Regions from separate parts of the Cohaesibacter gelatinilyticus genome, predicted to be linked through region 1. Evidence: predicted binding sites of a transcription regulator. Region 1 holds the regulator's gene; the other holds the start of a gene.
What was found. The regulator HrcA, encoded in region 1, represses chaperone genes, less so after heat shock. The targets are predictions, from matches to a motif close to GTTAGCACTCNCNNNNNGNGAGTGCTAAC.
Positions count from the first base shown of each region.

Region 2: groES (co-chaperone GroES) is a predicted target of HrcA. The motif match lies at 3,064-3,092, and genes of this name have one in related genera.

Region 1 is NZ_OBEL01000003.1:257,596-265,283, reverse strand. It holds gene hemW (radical SAM family heme chaperone HemW) at 1-610, opposite strand, end outside; gene CRO57_RS15120 (non-canonical purine NTP pyrophosphatase) at 759-1,400, opposite strand; gene rph (ribonuclease PH) at 1,449-2,168, opposite strand; gene hrcA (heat-inducible transcriptional repressor HrcA) at 2,403-3,491, shown strand; gene grpE (nucleotide exchange factor GrpE) at 3,697-4,341, shown strand; gene CRO57_RS15095 (LysR substrate-binding domain-containing protein) at 5,052-5,939, opposite strand; gene putA (bifunctional proline dehydrogenase/L-glutamate gamma-semialdehyde dehydrogenase PutA) at 6,415-7,688, opposite strand, start outside.
Region 2 is NZ_OBEL01000001.1:226,963-234,650, forward strand. It holds gene CRO57_RS01015 (hypothetical protein) at 1-282, opposite strand, end outside; gene groL (chaperonin GroEL) at 948-2,600, opposite strand; gene groES (co-chaperone GroES) at 2,689-2,976, opposite strand; gene CRO57_RS01030 (methyl-accepting chemotaxis protein) at 3,424-5,427, shown strand; gene CRO57_RS01035 (AAA family ATPase) at 5,446-6,015, opposite strand; gene CRO57_RS01040 (GNAT family N-acetyltransferase) at 6,091-6,615, opposite strand; gene CRO57_RS01045 (ATP-binding protein) at 6,805-7,688, opposite strand, start outside.

The DNA of each region.
Region 1 (7,688 bases):
AGAGCGAGAGGTGATCTGCTGCAAGATCAATGGCTTCGTTCAGTTCATCCGACCAGCTTTGCGGCGTCTGATCAGGCCGTGCATAGATCAGATCAAAGGACATGCGCGGAAAGATGTCTCGCGCCAGTTTGATGGCATATTTGGCCTGCTCCACATCATGCATACGGCCAAGGAAGCGCAATTGCTCATCATGCAAGGATTGAACACCCATCGAGACGCGATTGATGCCAGCATCCCGATAACCCTTGAAGTTCTTTGCTTCTACCGAGGTAGGATTGGCTTCCAAGGTGATTTCCGCGTCCCTGTCCACGTTCCAAAGGCGATGAATGGCATCCAGAACATGGCCAACCGTTGCAGGCTCCATCAGAGATGGAGTGCCACCACCGAAGAAAATGGACGTGACCGTTTGAGAAGGAACGCGCGACGCGTAATGGCTCAGTTCTTTTTCCAGCGCGCGGGCAAAGCGCATCTGGTCCACCGGCTTGTGGCGAACATGGCTGTTGAAGTCGCAATAGGGGCATTTGGCTGCGCAAAATGGCCAATGTACATAAATACCAAAACCGGGATGGTTGGGTCCCGGTTTTGCAAGTTTGTTTGCTGAGTTCAGCACCGCAGTCCCTTCAGTGATCCATTCTCCCGTATCGGGAGCAGGGTCATTCTAAAGCACTTCTCACGCTTATTGAATTGCGAGAAATGCTTTAATTTTTTTGGAAGCGAGTTCTTATCCGAAAAGTGCTACAACTTTTCGGGAATGCGCTCTAGCTTGCAAGACAGGCTTTTGAAAACAGAATGAAGGCGCGGGAACGGTGAGAGAGCGCTTCCTCTTGTCCCGGCTTCCAGCCATGCTTTTGTTCGCTGTCCATTTCACCAAAGGTAATATCAAAGCCTTCCGGCACAAAGACCGGATCATAGCCAAAGCCTTTGTCGCCACGTGGTGGCCAGACACAGGTGCCTTCCACTTCGCCACGGAAAAGATCGCAATGGCCATCAGGCCAGGCAAGGCACAGCACCGCCACGAAACGTGCACCGCGTTGACTTGGCTCGATCACACCTTTTTGCTGCAGTTTTTCTTCGACATTGCGCATGGCCATGCCAAAATCCTTGTCCGGCCCAGCCCAGCGCGCAGAATAGATGCCCGGATCTCCATCCAGAGCATCAACCGCAAAGCCTGAGTCGTCTGCCAATGCAGGCAGACCAGTAGCGGTGGCGGCAGCCAAGGCCTTGATTTTGGCATTGGCCTCAAAGGTATCGCCATCTTCAATTGGCTCTGGCAGATCCAGCTCTTCGGCTTCTTTCAAAGAAAGACCATAAAAGTTCAGAAGCTCGCGAATTTCGCGGATTTTTCCCTTGTTATGACTTGCCACAACAAGAGGGGTGTCTGCGGTCAGTCTGCGTGCCATGATCTGGCCTTTCCTTACATGCAAAAAGCAAAAGTGTGAGAGCAAAGCTTAGTCTTTATTGGCTTCCTGCAATTCGACCAGCTCGCCAATGCCTTTCTTGGCCAATTCCAGCATCTGCATCAGTTCGTCGTGAGAGAATGGCTCGCCTTCAGCGGTGCCTTGAACTTCTACAATGCCGCCCTTACCTGTCATGACGAAGTTGGCATCGGTCTCAGCGTCAGAATCTTCCAGATAGTCCAGATCCAGAACTGGTGTGCCCTGGTAGATACCGCAAGAAATTGCTGCCAGCTGATCCTTCAGCACAACTGCGTCGGCGGCAATCATGCCACGAGCACGCATCCATTCGATGCAATCACGCAGGGCAATCCACGCACCAGTGATGGAGGCGGTACGGGTACCACCATCGGCCTGAATGACATCGCAATCGACCGTAATCTGACGCTCTCCCAGAGCTTCCAGATCGACCACTGCACGCAAGGAGCGACCGATCAGACGCTGGATTTCCTGCGTACGGCCGGACTGTTTGCCAGCTTGGGCTTCACGGCGCATACGATCGCCAGTGGCGCGGGGCAACATGCCATATTCAGCCGTTACCCAACCACGGCCCTGACCACGCAACCAAGGTGGAATGCGCTCTTCCAAAGATGCCGTACAAAGAACATGGGTATCACCGCATTTGATGATGCAGGACCCTTCTGCATGTTTGGAAACATTGCGCTCCAGACTCACCTGGCGCTTTTCATCGGGATTTCGCTTGGATGGACGCATCGGTCTTTCCTTTCGCCTTATGGGCGGATCACCAGCGGCAGCTGCTGGGCTGCCGATAGACTGGCTTGGTCAAGAATATTCGTTGTGCCGCTTGTAAAAGCCTTAGCACTTGCGGACAAGGTATGCTTGCAGCTTTTCCCCCTTTTGAGGCATAAAGAAGAGACTTGGCAAGTTCAAAGCACTATCCAGAGGACGCGCAGAGCCAAATGAGGAACAACAAGGACATCATTAAATATGATTGATCGCAACATGTTGTTGTCAGCTTCCGAACTGGCAGGAATGGATGACCGGCTAAAAGATATTTTCCGGCATATCGTGGATTCCTATCTGGCAACCGGTGATCCCGTTGGCTCACGCAATATTTCCAAGGCACTCCCTCATTCGCTCTCGCCAGCTTCTGTGCGCAATGTGATGGCAGATCTGGAACAGTTGGGTCTGATCTATGCACCCCATACATCTGCTGGACGTTTGCCCACGGAAATGGGACTTCGTTTCTTCGTGGATGCCATGATGGAGTTTGGAGATCTCTCCAATGACGAACGTCACCGTATCGAGCGGCAGATGACGCCGGGCCATCAACAAAGTGCCGGATTTGAAGGATTGCTCACCAAAGCCAGTCAGATGTTATCGGGACTGTCAAGCGGGGCAGGACTGGTCATGGCCAGCAAACAGGATCGCTTGCTCAAACATATCGAATTCGTTCGACTGGAAGCAACCAAGGCACTTGTTGTTCTGGTGGATGAGGAAGACAAGGTCGAAAATCGTCTCATCGATTTACCAGCAGGCCTGCCTGCTTCGGCTCTGACCGAGGCCAGCAATTTTCTCAATGCTCATATCTCTGGCAAAAGCCTTGATGCCGCACGTCAAGATATCGAAGCTCATCGCCATATTGTGCAGCAAGAACTGGATGAACTGACAGCAAAGCTCGTTGATGCGGGCCTTGCGACCTGGACCGGGGCAACCTTGGACCAACCGCAAAGCTTGATCGTGCGCGGACGCTCCAATCTGCTGGAAGATGTTACCGCCAAGGAAGATCTGGATCGCATTCGTCATCTTTTTGATGATCTGGAAAGCAAACGAGATTTGATCCAGCTTTTGGAACTGGCCCAAGATGGCGATGGCGTGCGCATCTATATTGGTTCGGAGAACCAGTTGTTCTCACTATCCGGCTCGTCGGTGATCGTCTCACCCTATCGCAATAGTGAGCAGAAAATTGTTGGTGTTTTGGGAGTGATAGGACCAACCCGGCTCAATTATGCCCGGATTGTGCCTATGGTGGACTATACTGCCAAGGTTCTCAGTTCCATGATTTCGGAACCTTGAGATAACCACAGCGCGGCAGCAAAGGCCAAATGGCAGACCAATCAGACCATCTGATTGTGCGCGAGAGACAGAAAAAGGAGCATTCTCTTGACTGTCTCTCTTGATTTTTTTGCCAGAAAGCCTGATATCCCTTGCAAAGAAATGTGTGCGGCGCGCGACTTTCGCCCCGCTCGATACAAGATTTGATCAAGACCGAGGCTGATACATGTCTGAAGACATTCGCGAAAACGAAGCCGCCGAGACCCCAAATCCTGCGGAAGAGGTAGCTGAGGAGAAGGAAGAAAAGCCTTACCTCAATCCTCTGGAAGCAGCAGAACTGCGCATTGCCGAGCTGGAAAAAGAACATTCGGAAATGAAGGACCAGCTTTTGCGGACCGTGGCCGAGATGGAAAATCTGCGCCGCCGCACCGAAAAAGAGATTCGGGACGCCAAACAATTTTCCGTTGCCAGCTTTGCTCGTGACATGCTCGGCGTTGCCGACAATCTGCGCCGCGGCCAGGAAGCTATCAGTGACGAGGATCGCGTTGGAGCAGAAGGTGCCTTGAAAGCACTTCTGGATGGCACTGCCATGACCGAGCGTGAAATGCTGAAGACACTGGAAAAGCACGGTGTGAAAAAGCTGAATCCGCAAGGTGAAAAATTCGACCCGAATTATCATCAGGCCATGTTCGAAGTGCCAAATCCTGATGTACCAAACAATTCGGTCATTCAGGTGGTTCAGGCCGGTTATGTGATCGGCACCCGTGTACTGCGCCCAGCCATGGTTGGTGTTGCGAAAGGTGGCCCGAAATTTGTCACTCCGACCGAAGAGACAGGCGAGTCCTCTGAGGGCATCGACAAGAGCGTCTAAGACACTCTATTTGTCGTATATCATCGACAAATAGAGTTTGAAATCTTACAAAAGGCTCCTGATTCAGGAGCCTTTTTTGTTTGATGCTATCCATTAGTTCTGATTTTTTGCAAGTTTTTGGGATTTTTGTGTTCAAACATGACTTTGATCAAGATTTTTGGCCCAGAGAATCGGTAATCTCTATTCAACACTTGTGGTTCCGGCAATCGATCAGTGCGTCTCTCTCCTCCCTCGACGTTCCTCTTCTGATTAGAGCCCATGGACCACCATCCAAGGAGGCTTCTCTCGGGCCTCCTTATTTTTTGGGTAAAGAGTACTTTTCTCTCACGGCTATCTTAGATTTGTACGTCTTCACGCTATTCCTGATCTATCGATCAGGGCTCCAGACGGGGCGCTTCGCGCTTGCCTATCGGCCGTCAGAAAAGGAAGGATTTCCTTTTCTGGATTCTTTTCCCTCACCAAGCTCTCAAGGATAAAGGAATTCGGCGAAAACACAGGTTTTCGTCGGGAGCCGATAGGCGACCGCAGCTGACAAGATACGCCATCAAGCCGAGGCGAGATGATAAGCGTATCGATAGGAATGCTGCGCACCCCGTAGGCCCGAGCGAATGCGAGGAATTGCCGTGAGGGGTATAATTAGGCGAAAGCTGAAATAGCCCTGATCGTAAGATCAGGAATAGCGTGAAGACAGATAGCCGTGAGAGCAAACACTATTTCCTCGCCGTGGCGAGGAGCCAGGAGCGGAACTGGATGGCTGCGCCTTGGCTGTGGCCTCTATGACGCAGAAGCAGGAAATGCTTGGAGGCTGGCAAAGGTGTGTCTGACAGGACCACCAGTTCGCCCTCCGCCAGTTCATTGGCTATCAAAGATGGATGACCCATCAGCATACCAGCAGATTCCTTGGCGGCTTGAAGGGCCATGGCATAGGAAGAGAAGCGCGAGCCGGACTGGCAATCAAGATTAAGTCCCGGATGGGTCTCTGCCCAAGCCTGCCAATCACCACTCCATTGCATATCATGCAGCAATGTGGCTTTGCGCCAGTTGCTCTCATCCTCAAGGTTCACGAGATCACGATAATAAGGCGTCGCTACAGGAACCAGAGCATCCTCCAGCAAGATTTCAGACGCTGCTCCCTGCTGATCCCCAGAGCCATGACGTATGGCGAAATCAACTTCGGGATCTTTTTCCAGATTGACCAGATGCTCCTCGGCCCGAACATCAATCTCGATGTCTGAATGCTGTGCCATGAATTCGGACAGGCGAGGGGCCAACCAGCGCTCTGCAAAGGCAGGCTGGACGGACAGGGTCAGGCTTATCTTTTGTGTCTCATTGGCTGGCTCAGGAGGCAGCAGATCGGCAATCTGATCCAGAATGCGGCTTACATCACCCAAAATGGCAGAACCGTCTGACGTAAGCAGAACGCCGTTTGAGCGGCGCTGGAACAGGTCCTTGCCAAGCCATTGCTCCAACCCTTTGACATGCTGGCTGATGGCGGTCGAGGTCACATTCAACTCCTGTGCGGCTCGAGCGAAGGAGCCGTGACGTGCTGCAGCTTCAAAAGCTTTGACTGCACTGAAAGGAGGAAGTTGACGCGCCATTCTGGAAATTCCTTGTCTTTCTATCTGATGCGAACCCTTATCCGAAAAGTCGAACAACTTTTCAGGGGCGCGCACTTTTCGATGCGAACCCTCTGTCATCTGAGCTTAGGCCCAAGTTGAACTTAGCCTAAGCTTAATTTGATTGCCATTGCGGATTACGGTTGTCCAAACCTGCTTTTGAACAGGATTAAGACAAGTTTGCAGCTTCATGAAAGATAAGCGGAATTTCGAACTTTTTCACAACCGGCAGCTCTCATTGGGCCACTGGTTTGGAAGGCAGAGTAATTTTGAATTGCTCTGCCCAATTAGGAATAAATCAGAAAAACCCTGAAAATCCTGCGCAAAATATGGACAAAAAAGAACCCCCGGATGACCTCTAGAATAGTCATCCGGGGGCTGCTTTAGGCTCTGAAATTCAGAGTCTCCTCGCATGCTTCTTGCGATAAGAAGGCGGGACCATGGAAGCAGGGGGGAGTTAAGCCGCTTCCCCTCCTTCGGCTGCCGCAAGAAGCGAAGCATTACCGCCAGCGGCGGTGGTATCGATGCAGAGATGGCGCTCGAGCACATAACGGCATGGAGCAAGACCTTCGCTGATCAATGGAAGCAGGACGCCATCGCGGCCTGCAAGAGCACGGCGGAAGCTGCGCAGATGCGCTTCGTCGCCATTGCTGGCCACAGCGTCGATGCCGTTCAGATCAGCCAGATGTCTGGATGTCACGGTGCCGTTCAGACCAGTCACAGGAGCGCCGGAGCTTTTCAAGCTCGTTGCCAGCTCGTCACCATTGCCGCAGGCAATCACAACAGCGTTGCCGGTTACCAAAGCAGAGGTTGCTTGCATCAGGGCTGTGTCCCGATCCGGACCTGTTACCAGAACCACACCACGTGGTGCCATGGAGAGACGGTTGGATTCACCGGTTGGGCCAGGCAGATCGACAGCTTCCAGATCACAGTGCAGATCCTTGTCCCAAGCGACTGGCAAATCAACCGCACCTTTGATAGCGGCAAGACGGAACTTGTCATTCTCCCAATGCTCTCGGGATTTGGTATCGTTGGTCACTTTGCTGATGGCAATTTGCAGATCACCCAGATCCAGTGGAGCGCTGAGGTCCTGTTCGCCTTCAACCTGGTCCGCTTTCAGGAAGCGGGCTACATAGTGTGGGCCACCAGCCTTCGGACCAGTACCGGAGAGACCTTCGCCACCGAATGGCTGGGAGCCAACCACCGCACCAATCTGGTTGCGGTTGACATAACAGTTGCCGACTTTGACCTGATCAACCACTTCCTGAACCCGATTGTCCATGCGGGTATGCAGACCAAAGGTCAGACCAAAATTCTTGGCATTAATGGCTTCGATCACTGTGTCCAGCTCTTTGGCTTCAAAGCTTGCTACATGCAGAACTGGGCCGAAGATTTCTTCTTCCAGCTCTTCAATGCTGCTCAGCTCCAAAAGAGTTGGTGGGCAGAAGAGGCCTTTTTCCGGCACTGGAAGTTTCTTGAGCAATTTGCCCTGTGCTTCCAGTTTTGCAATATGGTTGTCGATCTTGTCCTTGGCGGCTTTATCGATCACCGGACCCACATCTGTGGTCCAGGCCCATGGATTGTCGAGCTGCAGCTCATCCATAGCACCCATCAGCATCTCAAGGAGCTTGTCCTTGATATCTGCCTGCACATAAAGCATGCGAAGAGCGGAACAACGCTGACCAGCAGACTGGAAGGAGGAGGCCAGAATATCACGAACAGCCTGCTCTG
Region 2 (7,688 bases), on a different contig from region 1:
AAAAAGATAAACAGCCATACCCAAAGGACTGAAGATGACCGTCAAAAATTTGCTGGTATAACTTGGGCGAATTCTGAGAGCAGTAGCATCTGCTTGCTGCCATAGGAGAGTAAGAATAATGACGCCTATCATTTGGACTGCGTCATTCCATGTCAGGTTATAGGCATTCCAAAGACCAAAAAACTCGTCGATAATCGCTCCAAAACAAAGAAATATGAGGAGCGAAACATAGATGAAGTTTCGCCTGGCAAATTTGCTGGATGATAGATTGTCTGGAAACATGGAAAAGCCTCAACAAGCTAAAAAATATATCATTGAAATTTGAATGTGGGGCGCCTTGCGGAGATTGCAATCCCTGAGGGTCGCTTTAGATATCTGGCAGTTTCCATTATTTCATCTTCGAATGGGTCACAGGAGAGGCGGGGACGAGCAAAGGCAAAAAGCGCATGAGTATGAGGCAAAAGAAAAAGGCCGGATCGAATGATCCGGCCTTTTCCGTAAATCTAAGCGAGGTGCTTAGAGCTACGTGATTACATCATGCCGCCACACGTGCGCGGATGCGCACAAAGCTTAAGAATGCATGGGCATGGGGCAAATAAAAAAGCCGGATCGAATGATCCGGCTTTCTTGTAAGTCTTAGCTAGGTTAGCCAAGCGTCATGATTACATCATGCCGTCCCCGCATCGCCCGCAGGGGCTTTAGCCCCGAGGACGAGCAAAAGCAAAATGCGCATGGGCGTGAGGCAAAAGAAAAAGGCCGGATCAAATGATCCGGCCTTTTCCGTAAATCTAAGCGAGGTGCTTAGAGCTACGTGATTACATCATGCCGCCACACGTGCGCGGATGCGCACAAAGCTTAAGAATGCATGGGCATGGGGCAAATAAAAAAGCCGGATCGAACGATCCGGCTTTCTTGTAAGTCTTAGCTAGGTTAGCCAAGCGTCATGATTACATCATGCCGCCCATGCCACCCATGCCGCCCATGCCACCCATATCAGGCATTGCAGGTGCGCCACCGTCTTTAGCAGGTGCATCAGCAACCATAGCTTCGGTGGTAACCATCAGACCAGCAACGGAAGCTGCATCCTGCAGAGCAGTGCGAACAACTTTGGTTGGGTCGATGATGCCAGCTTCGATCATGTTTACGTAAGCTTCGGACTGAGCGTCGAAACCAAGGGTATCGTCGCCTTCCAGCACTTTGTTGACAACGATGGAACCTTCAACACCGGCATTTTCAGCGATCTGACGGATTGGAGCCTGCAGAGCACGCAGAACAATCTTGATGCCAGCAGCGATGTCAGCATTGTCGGAAGACAGAGCTTCAACAGCTTTGGAAGCGCGCAGCAGAGCAGTACCACCACCTGGAACGATACCAGCTTCAACAGCAGCGCGAGTAGCGTTCAGAGCATCGTCAACACGATCTTTACGCTCTTTCACTTCAATCTCGGTAGAACCACCAACGCGGATAACAGCAACGCCACCAGCCAGTTTAGCCAGACGCTCCTGCAATTTCTCACGATCATAGTCAGAAGAAGTTTCTTCGATCTGAGCCTTGATCTGAGCAACGCGAGCTTCGATGCCGTCTTTTTCGCCAGCGCCATCAACGATGGTGGTGTTCTCTTTGGAGATGTTTACTTTCTTGGCGGTACCCAGCATGTCGAGGGATACGGACTCAAGCTTGATGCCAACATCTTCGGAGATCACGGTGCCGCCGGTCAGGATAGCGATGTCTTCGAGCATGGCTTTACGACGATCACCAAAGCCTGGAGCTTTAACAGCAGCAATTTTCAGGCCGCCACGAAGCTTGTTGACTACGAGGGTAGCCAGTGCTTCACCTTCGATGTCTTCAGCAATGATCAGCAGAGGACGGGAAGACTGAACAACGCTTTCCAGGATAGGAAGCATTGGCTGCAGGTTGGTCAGTTTTTTCTCGTGCAGCAGGATGAATGGATCATCCAGATCAGCGATCATTTTCTCGGTGTTGGTTACGAAGTATGGAGACAGGTAACCACGGTCGAACTGCATGCCTTCAACGACTTCCAGCTCGGTTTCCAGAGACTTGGCTTCCTCAACGGTGATAACACCTTCATTGCCAACTTTCTGCATGGCTTCTGCAATCATGGAGCCGATTTCAGCTTCACCGTTTGCAGAAATGGTGCCTACTTGCGCAACTTCTTCAGAAGAATTGATTGGCTTGGAAGCAGCTTCAAGAGACTTATGAGCTTCAATAACAGCAAGATCGATGCCGCGCTTCAGATCCATTGGGTTCATGCCAGCTGCAACAGACTTGGAGCCTTCACGAACGATAGCCTGAGCCAGAACGGTAGCAGTGGTGGTGCCGTCGCCAGCAACGTCGTTGGTTTTGCTTGCCACTTCACGCACCATCTGTGCGCCCATGTTCTCGAACTTATCTTCCAGTTCGATTTCCTTGGCAACGGAAACACCATCTTTGGTGATGCGTGGAGCGCCGAAGGATTTTTCGATAACCACGTTGCGGCCTTTAGGGCCTAGGGTGGTTTTTACAGCGTTGGCCAGAACGTCTACGCCACGCAGCATTTTCTCACGCGCGTCAGCGCCGAACTTGACTTCTTTAGCAGCCATGATGTGCTCTTCCTGAAATCTAGATAACTTGTATATAAGGAGGGGATCCGGATCGGATCGGGTCAATCACGAGCAAAAGCTCAGCGGATTAGCCCATGATACCCATGATGTCGGACTCTTTCATGATCAGCAGATCTTCACCGTCGATTTTAACTTCGGTGCCGGACCATTTGCCGAACAGAACACGGTCGCCAGCTTTGACTTCCAGAGCAACCAGGTTGCCTGCTTCGTCACGGGCGCCGTTGCCTGCAGCAACTACTTCGCCTTCAGATGGCTTTTCTTTGGCGGTATCTGGAATGATGATACCACCAGCGGTTTTCTCTTCGGATTCCACGCGACGAACAACGACGCGGTCATGCAGAGGACGGAACTTCATTGTATGAACTTTCCTATGTCTGTTATGCAGAACACCCAAGCCCAATTAGCGGCACCTGAGCAAACTCTGCTCCTCAAAAACAAGTGTGTTAGCACTCTCCAATATTGAGTGCTAACGACGGATACTCATTTAGGCAGCTTGAGATGAGAAGTCAAGAAAGCGGAAAAGATTCTTTTTGTCGATAAGCTCTGATCTGCAAACCTGCTATTGGGGAATTCGATGTGGGGTGAGGGATGAAGAAATTGTCGATATCAATGGAAATATTGTATAAATCATAATGTCTATAATATAAGACATATTTTATTTATGTAAGATAGAAGAATTTATAATGACAATTACATGAATAATACAAGTATATTTGAAATTTATTCTTGAAATTATATTTTCATTAAATTTTGCAGTACCAGGGTGGCCGGTAGGTAAGCAACTAGTAACGGCGTAGGAATCATGGTCTCCAATGGTTTTGCAAGACTGTCAGTACGCCAGAGAATTGCAGCTCTGGTATGTCTGATGATTTTCGGTTTTTTGGGCATAATCACACTCAACTGGAAAACAACATCAACGATCCAGATGCTCAAGGCCAAGGAAAGTGAAGCGCTTCATCTGGCCGCAACTTTTGAGCAATTGCTGGCAAAGAGCCTTCAGGCAGCGCGCAGTACTGAAATCTTCTTGCTTGAGAGAGGGCAAGCACGGGCAGATGAAGTTGCGCAAATTTTCACCGATATACGAAAAATTCAGATGCCTGTTTCTTCCCGTTCAGATCTGAAAAAGGAATTAACGCGGTTGGCCTTGGCGTCAGAGCAGTTTCAGGAATTGGTCGATCTACAAAAAGGGGTTGGCTTCGGTCAGGATGACGGATTGCGGGGGTATTTGGGTGCTGCAATACGCCGAGCGGAAGAAAAGCTGGAATTCTTTATTAAGAAGGCAGGCATCGATGATAAATCCGGCAATGTACGTGCCCATTTGTTGCGTATGCGCCAGATCGAAAAAGATTATATGCTTTTTGGGGATCCAAAAGCAGTTCAGCAGTTTGAGGGAGCTTATAGAAAAACAGTCTCATCTCTGAAACCTGCTGGCTTCAAGATCGTTGCTCGTATGGAATTAAAAGGGTTTTTGAAGGTCTATCGCAAAGACTTTCTGGCCTGGATTGAAAGCGAAAAACTGCTTCAGCAAAAGATCAAAAGCCACAGAGAGCATATGTCCGAAACAATCCAGTTGCTGATAGGCCAAGCCGAACTGGCAATGCGTGATGCAGACATCCAAATGCAAGAAAGTGTAGCTATTCAGGAACAAGCTCAAACCAGTTTTTACATACTGGCCGCGGTCCTGCTGGTCACCTCGGCTCTGAGCTCTTGGTTGATTGCCCGATCCATCACAAAACCACTTAGTATATTGGCAGCTGCAATGGATGCGATACGTCGCAAGGATGCATGCGTTGAATTGCCAGCAATCCGGTCCAAGGACGAGCTGGGATTGCTGGCCAAAGCAGCAGAAAATTTCCACATCAGTGTAGTGGAAGCATCGCAATTGCAGCAATCGGCACAATTGGACAACGCCAAAGAGTTGCAACGGCAGGATGATTTGGCGCGAATGCTGGATACTTTCCGCCAGCAAACCGATGCAGCCATTGAGAGTGTGAATAGCGAGGCGGTCAAGGTCTCCAATGCTGCAGAGCGCTTGAATCAACTTTCCAGTCGTGCACAGGGAAGCACAGATCTTGCACGCCAATCCAGCCAGGTCTCGACGTCCCATATGGGCGAAATGTCAAACAATGCCTCTCAATTGGAGCAAGCAGCGGATGATATTCTGGAGCAGACCAATAGAGCGGGAGATGTCGTCACGCATGCTGGTCAGACCGCAGAAAAAGCCAACCAGTCCATGAATATATTGAACCAGTCTGCCGAGGAGATCGGAGATATCGTGGAGTTGATTGGCAAAATTGCCGCTCAGACCAATTTGCTTGCACTCAACGCAACCATTGAGGCGGCAAGAGCCGGAGAAATGGGCAAGGGTTTTGCGGTGGTTGCGGAAGAGGTCAAACAGCTCTCTGGTCAAACCGCCAAAGCAACGGAAACGATTGCTACTCAAATATCGAATATCCAGCAAGCGGCGCAGGCTACAGCGACCTCACTGCAAGCCATCACCCAAATGATAGGAGGCGTGGATGAGGCAACGAACGTCATCTCACATTCAGTGGATATTCAGAACTCCTCTGCTAGCGAGATGGCCAGCAAAATGCAGGCAGCTCTGAATGGCGCGCAAGATGTCGAGCACAATGTCGATGAAGCAGCCAAATCCATCACAGCGTCTCATGAGGAAGCCAAGGCTTTCCTGGCGGTTTCAGTTGTATTGGATAATGTGATTGTGGCCTTGTCCGGTTCCATGACATCCTTCCTCAATGCCGTGGAGCAAGATTTGGATGCGCGCAGAAAAGAAACCAGATTGGTTTAAGAGTAAGCCGATGGAACCTTATGAGCTCAAATGAAAATGGATGAGCACCTGATCAAGGCGCTCTTCCAGACTGCCTGTCAGTTCCAGATAGTCTAGCTGACTGCGTTGAAGGCAGGTTCTGAAAGCATCATAAAAATATGCGCGCAAATCCGGGGCATCGCGTTGATCATCTGCCATCCACGGCCAGTCGACCCCACATAAGAGATAAAGCCTGGGAGAGTGGGGTGGCTGTTTGAGACTTTTCAGATGGCGACCGGACCAGGTTTCCCAGGCTTTCCTCAAGTCCGGATCACCGTCTTTGTAATAGTGATCATTATAGACCAACGAAGAAATCAGATCGCAATCACAAATAAGAGGTTGGCCATTGTTATCGGCCAACTTTGCAGCATCACTTTCCCGCTGCCACTGTCCTTCAGCGATGGGAATGCAATCTTCCTGACCGATACTTCCGTGCAGTTCGAAATAGTCCCGAAGATATTCCGATATGACCATCGCGTCCAGTCTCTGTGCCAGGGTTGTGGCGAGGGTGGACTTTCCGGTGCTTTCCGGTCCGGTCAGGATCAGTCTGGGTAAAGAATTGGCAAGCATGTATCGTTGATTGGCTGGCAAGAAAGATGCGACCAGCCTAATCAAGTCATCATTGAGAAATCAAGTGCGCGGATTTTAACAGTCAGCCAAAGTCCGGTCATGCTCATGGGCCATGTCGGCGGAAATGCCGTGACGTACCAGCTCTTTGGTAAAATGCACCCGCAATGTGCTGTCTTTCCCGTGGTCTGGAAAGGCTCGATGGCTCTCGAAATATCCATGGCCATGATAGAAAGTCAGCAGCTTATCCATGATTTCTGGTGTATGTAATTTCAGGCGATACAGCTCGCGGCTCTCGGAAATCATTTCTGCTTCCTTGAGAAGCTGAGAACCAAGTCCCTGTCCTTGAAGTTCAGGCTGCACAGCCAACGTGTCGATATACAGAGCCTGATCTTCTTCGTGAAAAGCGATTGCGGCCTGAATCTTTCCATCCTCTTCAAGAATATAAAGATTCCGCTCACCAATTTTGTCCGCCAATTCGCTAAAGGCATCATTGGGAATGACATTGCCCAAGCGCTTGGCCATTGGGGCCAGTGCTGTAAAGAAAAGCTGTCGAATATCAGTGCATTGGTCTGGCTTGGCCAGACGAAAATTCTGTGCCATTGCGGCATTCCTTGTTCTAGCCGGGTTCTGTCTATGCCCGCCCGTATGGCAGGCAGACCCGCAATATGTTGAAAATACCAAGTTTCACCGGGCTTTATGCAATAGAATGCGTGACAGAATGATGACAGCCCAAAGACACAAAATCTGTGTAATCACAGGTTTTGTGTAAAGAGAAGAGACTGTAACTGTCTATTTGGGCAGAGTGATGGTGGCTTGCAAGCCGCCTTCTGCGCGATTGGCCAAGCTGACATCACCGCCATGGCTGCGCACAATGGTTCGGGTGATGGAAAGCCCAAGGCCAACGCCTCCTGTTTCAAGATTGCGGGAGGCTTCAACACGGAAGAAAGGAGCAAAAACCTGATCCATTTGTTCCTGGGGGATGCCATCACCATGATCCAGAACATCAATGACAAGGCTGTCTGAAGTTTCAGTCAACCTCAGTTCCGCCGAACCCGCGTAACGAATGGAATTCTCTATCAGGTTGCGCAATGCCCGTTTCAGGCTCATTGGGCGGCAGTCGTAAACAACAGTGCCATTTTCTTCAAAAGACACATCCTTGCCCATATCGGAAAAGTCCTCAGCCATGGACGCGAGCAGTGCACCGATATCAACTGATTTGGTTTCCTCGGTGGATGCGTCTTCTCTAGCAAAGGCCAGAACAGCCTCGGTCATGGCCTGCATCTCTTCCAATGTTGCGAGGATCTTGTCACGCATCTCATCATCATCAACAAACTCTGCTCGCAGACGTAAGGTCGTGATGGGCGTACGCAGATCATGACTGATGGCCGCCAGCATGCGCGTACGGTCCTGCACAAAGCGCATCAGGCGATCTTGCATGTTATTGAAAGCGGAAATGGTGCCAACCAGTTCTTTAGGTCCCTTTTCTTCCAAAGGTTCTAGAGCTTCACCTCGCCCCAACTTGCGGGCCGCATGTTCAAGAGAACGCAGAGGCGCCGTCAGTTTACGAACAGTCAGGAACACGGCAGCAAACATAAGAAGCATCAACAGCAGCATCGAGACAAGAAAAACAAAACCCCAGGTCTTGGGTGGCTTGGGAACCACAGTCTGTACAT